3 regions of the Dactylosporangium sp. CA-092794 genome follow, and region 3 is predicted to be linked to each of the others. Evidence: riboswitches for the same ligand, from Rfam matches in the RefSeq annotation. Region 3 holds a riboswitch; each other region holds the start of a gene.
What was found. A riboswitch is a leader RNA that binds a small molecule or an ion and turns the genes downstream of it on or off. The one in region 3 is predicted to bind S-adenosylmethionine.

Region 1 (2,256 bases), 2.8 Mb from region 3:
CCACGCGAGGTTGCGGGCGCTGACGAGCGCCGTGACGTGGGCGCCGAGGGCTTTGCCGAGTTGTACGACGATGCTGCCGACACCACCGGCGGCACCGCGGACGAGCAGCCGTTCGCCGGCGCGCAGCGCCGCCTTGTCCACCAGGGCGGTGACCGCGGTGGTGCCCGACGACGGCAGGGCCGCGGCGTGGATGAGGTCGACGTCGCGCGGGGCGGCGGCGAGTTTGCCGGCGGGGACGGCGATGCGATCGGCGAGGCTACCGAACGTGCGGTACGGCATGAGGCCGTACACCGCGTCGCCCGCACGCAGGCCGTCTGCACCGCCGGACGCGACGCGCCCGGCGAAATCGTTGCCCACGCCCTGCGGGAAGCGGTAGGGCAGGACGCGCCGCAGCGCGCCGGAACGGAACATGGTTTCCCCACCACCCACACCCACCGCGTGGACGTCGACGAGCACTTCACCCTCGCCCGCCGTCGGCGCGGGCACCTCTCTGACGTGCAGCACTTCTGGGGGACCGAACCGGTCGAACTGAACTGCGCGCATTGGCCCGTGCATCCTCTCTCCGGCTAAATGGGGGAAGCCACCGGTTATCGTGCACACGATATGGGGTGCCACCCCGGTTGTCCAGTGGCGGGACGGCCCGCCCGGGGCGCGCCGGAGCCGGGGCGGCGCGGGTGCGCTGCGCCTAGCCGTCCATTGTGGAACTAACGCCAGCGGGCTGAGGTTGGCCAACCTTGCGTCTGCGGCTTCGGGAACGCCGTGCCGGGCCGGCCGGGGCCGCTGGACCTGTGATCCGCACGACTGTTGTTAATCCTATGGGCTTGATAGACATTTGCCCGGCGGGCCCCTATCGTTGCGGCTGTCGGTCCTTGCGGCCGACTCGGACAGGCCGTGTTGCGAGCGCCAGCGTTCAGCCCCGGCTTGTTGGCCGGGCCCCGGGCGATGACACGACCACACAACGACCGGCGGTAAGCGCGCGGCCCTGACCTTGGGCCTCGGCCGAGGGAGTACAAAGACCAACCACAGCGCATCCGTCACGGTCCGTCCGCCGATCCTCCGGCGTCCGGCGGACCGTGGCCTGCATCGGCTGCATGCCGCATTCGCCGACCCGCTGCGGGAGTAGCCGCTCCGGCTTCTCCGCACTCGACGCATCCGGGCGATCGCACCGCACACTAACGGACCCGAAGGGACCGCAAAATGTCCATTTCACCAGGCCGGCGCGCCCGAGCCTTCACGCAAGCCATCACCTTCGATCAATTTGTCGCCAGGTCCAGCACGTTCACCGCCACGTTCCGGGAGAACTACGCGGCGACCGAGCTCGACGACCGCGACCGCGTCGTGCTGGACCGAATCGACGAGCCGATCGACGTGCTGGCGATCGTCGAGGACTGGTGCCCCGACGTCGCGGCCAACCTGCCGATCCTGGCCCGGATCGCGGACGAGACCGGCAAAATCCGGCTGCATGTGCTTGTCCGCGACGACACCACCCGCGACGTCGCGGACGCCTACCCGTTCGAGGGACGCAGCCACATACCCACCTACGTGTTCAGCACCGGGGAGGAAAAGGAGCTGGGCGTCATCGTCGAGCGGACGCCGGTGATCCGGGAGCGATGCGAGGAATACCTGACGTCGTTCTTCGAGGCGCATCCGGAGCTGGATCGGGCGACCTTTCCGGTCGGCATGACCGACGAGGTGAAGGCCGAACTGGTCGAGCTGCGCCTGCGCCGCGACCTTCTCGAGCTCGAACGATCCAGCTTGGTCGAGGCACTCGGTGTGCTCTGCACCATCCGAACCTTTGAACCGGCCGGCCCGGCGACCACCCCCTGACGTCCCTGGACACTCGCAAGGAGTGACACCCCTCATGCCCACCCCCCGCACTTCATCACGCCGCGGTACCGCCGCAGCCCTGGCCCTGGCCGTCCCGATGCTGGCGACGCTGTCGGCCTGCACCGCAACGGCCGCCGGCGGATCGTCCGATGCCGGGACGCCCGTCAGCGGCGGTACCCTCACTTTCGCGGTCAACGGCGACGGTTCCTGCCTCGACCCGCACCAGAGCCCAGCCGACGTGGACGGGCTGTTCGCCCGGCCGATCCTGGACTCGCTGGTGTCGCTGAGCGCCGACGGCACGATCCATCCGTGGCTGGCCACCGACTGGTCGGTCTCCGCCGACCAGTTGACGTACTCGTTCACCCTGCGCGGTGACGTGACGTTCAGCGACGGCGAGAAGTTCGACGCCGCGGCGGTGAAAGCCAACCT
Region 2 (2,256 bases), 4.6 Mb from region 3:
GCAGCCAGAGGGCGAAGCCGACCATGCACAGGAAGATCGGCATCATCACCGCGAAGTAGCCGTACAGCAGCACCCACGCACTGGTCGAGGCGGTGACCGACATGAGGTTCCACGAGCCGTGCAGCACCATGGCGGTCAGCAGGCCGGCCACCGGGGCGACGAACCGCACCGCCCGGCCGGACGAGCGCGACGCGACGCCGAGCCCGATGCCGGTCATCGAGGTGAACAGCGGGTGGGCGAAGCCGGTCATCAGGATCCGCACGATGAAGATGGCGACCAGCGCCGCGGCGCCCCGCACCGGCCCGGACTGGTCGGCGGTGTCGCCATAGCCCTTGAATCCGAGGTACAGGATGTTCTCCACCATCGCGAACCCGGTCGCCGACAATCCACAGTAGACGATGCCGTCGATGATGCCGGAGTACGCCCGCGGCCGGCGCCAGAACAGCAGCACCGGGCCGAGCGCCTTCATGCTCTCCTCGATCAGCGGCGCGACCAGCACCGCCACGAGCGCGTCGGACAGGCCGGCTTTCTCCGCGAAGTAGCTGCCGGCCGTGTTCACCACGAGCGCCACCCCGGTCGCCACGCAGGCGCCCCAGCCGAAGACGAAGACGAGGTACTTCACCGGCTCCGGCTCGTACCGATCCAGCCAGAGGAAGCAGGAGACCAGCACCGGCACCGGGATGACGGCCGCGCCGACACCGACGGCCAGGGCGGTCCAGCCGCCGCTGAAGCCGAAGAACGTCAGCACGGCCACGCCGCAGAGGGCGATGAACCCCATGACGCCGATGAGCGTCCACAGCCGCCGCCGGTCCGAGCGCTTGGCGGGCGGGGCGGCGGCCAGGGCGAGCGCCGCGGTCGGGTACTGCTGCTGCCCCGTGTCCGGCTCCGCCGCCTCGGTCACGTTCGGCACTCCGACGCCCGGCAGCACGGGCGGCCACGCCGAGGGCGCTCCGGGCCCTGCGGCCGGCGCCGAGGGACCCCCGCCCGGAAACGCGGGAGCGGCCGGAGCCGCCCACGGGCTCCGCTCCGGCCCGGCCGAAGGCGCCGGGGAACCCGAAGCAGCAGCCGGAAAGCCGGAAGGCGCCGGAGAACCCGAAGGAGCCGGAAAGCCCGAAGGCGCGGGCGGACCGGACGGCGACGCCCAGGGGCTGGGCTCCGGCGGTGTGGCGGGCGTCCCACTCGGCGGGAGTTCGCTCATGCCGTCACTGTATCCGCGGTACCGTCAGCTCAGGTCATGAGTGCCAGCGCACAAGCCCCGGCTTGCTGGCCGGCAACCCTCGCGTTCGCGGCGGGGTGCCCCGGGTGATGACCCGGCCCGGCACGTGGTGTGCCCGGGCAAGCGCGAGCGAGAGGACTCTGTCCCGTGTCCGAGATCCTGTCCCCCGGTGAGATCAAGCTGCGCGACGGCCGGTCCGTCGACTTCGCCAACCTCGACATCGCCGCCACCGCGCCCTGCCTGCGGGTGGTCGCCGACGCCGTCGCCGACCTGCTGCCCTACTACGGCAGCGTCCACCGGGGCGCGGGTGCGCTGTCGGAGCGCTGCACCCGCGAGTACGAGCAGGCCAGGGAGACGGTCGCGGACCTCCTCGGCCGCGGCCCGGACGACACCGTGATCTTCACGCGCAACACCACCGACGCGTTCAACCTGCTCGCGCGGGCCTTGCCCGAGGACACCACGGTCATCACGTTCGACACCGAGCACCACGCCAACCTGTTGCCCTGGAGCAACACCGTCCGCCTCGCCGCGCCGAGGTCGCCCGAAGAGGCCATCGAGGCGCTGGAGATTTCGTTGTACCGCCGCCAAACCGGCAATGTCCTGGTCAGCGTCACGGCGGCGAGCAACGTGACCGGCGAGGTGTGGCCGGTGGCCCGGCTGACCGAGGTCGCGCACCGCTTCGGCGCCCGGATCGCGGTCGACGCGGCGCAGCTGGCCCCGCACGCCCCGGCGAGCCTGGCCGGGCTCGGCGCCGACTACGTGGCGTTCTCCGGGCACAAGCTCTACGCGCCGTTCGGGGCCGGGGTGCTGGCCGGGCGGGCCGACTGGCTCGACGCCGCCGAGCCGTATCTGGCCGGCGGCGGGGCGAGCGCACACGTGGCCGACGACGGCGCGGTCCGCTGGGCGACCGGCCCGGCGCGGCACGAGGGCGGCACCCCCAACCTGCTCGGCGCGGTCGCGATCGCCACCGCGCTGCGGGCGCTGGTCCGCGACGCCGCGCCGCGGGCCCGGGAGGCGGGGCTGGTGCGGCGGCTGCGGGC
Region 3 (2,256 bases):
AGGTGGTACGGAAGGCGCCGCGGCGCTGCAGTTCGGGGACGAGCCCGCCGGTGATCTGGGCCAGGTCGTGCGGCACCGCCGCCGGGCGGAGTCGATACCCGCTGAGCCCGGCGCCCCGCCAGTCCAGCAGCAGGTCGGCCAGCTCGGCCGGGGTACCGGTGAAGATCAGCGCGTCGCTGCCGTATTCGGCCCCGGCCCGCTCGTCCAGCCGCTGCCTGCGGGCCACGGCCGCCTCGCGGGTGTCGTCCAGGAAGACGACGAGGTCGCCGAAGACATGGATCGTCTCGTCCGCACGTGCGGCCGCCCGCTGCTCCGCACGGATCTCCGAGACGATCGCCGCCGCCTGTGCGGCGTCGTGCGGCGTGACGAAGCCGACGTCGGCGGAGCGGGCGATGAGCTGGTACGGGATCGTCGCGTGGCCCAGCGCGGTGACGATCGGCTGCCCCTGCGGCGGCCGCGGGGTGATCGAGGGGCCCTTCACGGAGAACCAGCGGCCCTGGAAGTCGATGTAGTGCAGCTTGTCCCGGTCGATGAACCTGCCGGTGGCGACGTCACGGATCTCGGCGTCGTCCTCCCAGCTGTCCCAGAGCCGGCGCAGCACCTCGACGTAGTCGGCGGCCTCGTCGAAGGAGTCGCGCAGCCGCTGCTGCAGTTCCGGAACCTCGATGCCGTCGCGGATGCTGGCGTAGTCCTCGGGGCGCAGCGGGGGGATCTCGCGACGCCCGAAATGAGCGTTGGTGTCGGCGCGAGCGTCCAACTGCACCCGGACGCCGGCGCGGCCGGTGCTGGCGTAGTCGATCGTGGCGATCGCCTTGGACAGGTGGAACGGCTCGGTGTGGTTGACGACCGCCGTCGGTACCAGACCGATGTGGCTGGTCACCGGCGCGACGCGGGCCGCGATGAGCGTCGCGTCGAGGCGGCCGCGGACCCGGTCGGTGCGCTCGTCCGGCTCCAGCGGATCGTCGGACTGCAACCGCAGCCCGTCCTCGATCGTGACGAAGTCGAGCAGACCGCGTTCGGCCTGCCGCACCTGTTCCACCCAGTACTTCGGCGTGAACAGCTCCAGCGGCCGGGCGTCGGGCTCGCGCCACGCGGCGGGGTGCCAGCCGGCGCCGTCCAAGGCGACGGCCAGGTGCAGGAAATCGGATGGGTCAGACATAAGGCATCGCTTTCGACGAGACGGACCGGAAAAGGCGGTCAAGAACCGGCTGATGCCAGCAGGCCGCGCACTCGTGGATGAGTTGGCCGACTAACGAGTGCGGCGGACACACAGCGAGGCGGCCACGCGCTGCAGATCAATGTGCCGACGAGCGATCAACCGCGTCATGCCCCTGTCCTCCACCCTGGCGCCCCACCGCACGCCACTCGCGCTTGCGGCACATGACCCGCACCGCCAGGTCGTCACCTGGAGCACCCCACCGCGACGGAGGGTTGCCGGTCAGCAAGCCAGGGCTTGACGCTGACACTCATGACCTGCACGTGACTGTAGCCGCGGCGCGAGATCCTGTGCAATACCTATAGGAACACTAGGGAATCGCGGGTATTCCCCCGGGCGGGCAACGACCTGGGCCCGCCGGCACCGCGGCCGGGGCGGCCGGTCGAGAATGTGGCCATGCCAGCACGCACTGCCATCGACGTCCTTGAGCTCGTCGGCCTTTACGTGTTCGCCACGTCCGGCGCCCTGATGGCCATCCATAAACGGTTCGACGTCGTCGGCATCGTGGTTCTGGCCATGCTTACCGCGGTAGGCGGCGGCATCCTGCGTGACCTGATCATCGGGGACACGCCGCCGGCCGCCTTCACGAACATCGGCTACCTGCTGATCCCGCTGATCGCCGCGGTCGTGACGTTCTTCATCCATCCCGTGGTACAGCGGCTGGCCTTCACGGTGCTCGTCTTCGACGCCGCCGGGCTCGGGCTGTTCTGCGTCACCGGCACCCTCAAAGCCCTCGAATTCCACCTCGGTTCCCTGCAAGCGGTACTGCTCGGGATCACCACCGCCGTCGGTGGCGGAGTCCTGCGGGACATCACCGCGCGGGAGACACCCGCCCTGGTCCAGGTCGACACGGGCCTCTACTCGATCCCGGCGGCGGCCGGTGCGATCCTCGTCGCGGGCGCACATCACACCGACCTGCCGATGCCCGTCGTCGCCACCGTCGCAGCCGTCCTGGTATTCCTGTTTCGCATCGTCGCCATGCTCCGCCACTGGACTGCGGCACGCGCCTGGCAACGCAACGGCCGAACCAGCGCGCCCTA

Region 1: it holds a riboswitch for S-adenosylmethionine, as region 3 does, so the genes downstream of both, ACQPXD_RS34615 (thioredoxin family protein) here and ACQPXD_RS22715 (putative leader peptide) in region 3, are expected to answer to the same signal.
Region 2: it holds a riboswitch for S-adenosylmethionine, as region 3 does, so the genes downstream of both, ACQPXD_RS02825 (aminotransferase class V-fold PLP-dependent enzyme) here and ACQPXD_RS22715 (putative leader peptide) in region 3, are expected to answer to the same signal.

Annotation. Positions count from the first base shown of each region.
Region 1 covers NZ_CP192044.1:8,098,262-8,100,517, reverse strand. Annotated here, with positions in the region: gene ACQPXD_RS34620 (NAD(P)-dependent alcohol dehydrogenase) at 1-486, opposite strand, end outside; SAM riboswitch class IV at 893-981, shown strand; gene ACQPXD_RS34615 (thioredoxin family protein) at 1,198-1,827, shown strand; gene ACQPXD_RS34610 (ABC transporter substrate-binding protein) at 1,862-2,256, shown strand, end outside.
Region 2 covers NZ_CP192044.1:672,180-674,435, reverse strand. Annotated here, with positions in the region: gene ACQPXD_RS02830 (PrsW family intramembrane metalloprotease) at 1-901, opposite strand, end outside; SAM riboswitch class IV at 1,231-1,348, shown strand; gene ACQPXD_RS02825 (aminotransferase class V-fold PLP-dependent enzyme) at 1,373-2,256, shown strand, end outside.
Region 3 covers NZ_CP192044.1:5,280,005-5,282,260, reverse strand. Annotated here, with positions in the region: gene ACQPXD_RS22720 (LLM class flavin-dependent oxidoreductase) at 1-1,159, opposite strand, end outside; gene ACQPXD_RS22715 (putative leader peptide) at 1,250-1,327, opposite strand; SAM riboswitch class IV at 1,363-1,474, opposite strand; gene ACQPXD_RS22710 (trimeric intracellular cation channel family protein) at 1,613-2,256, shown strand, end outside.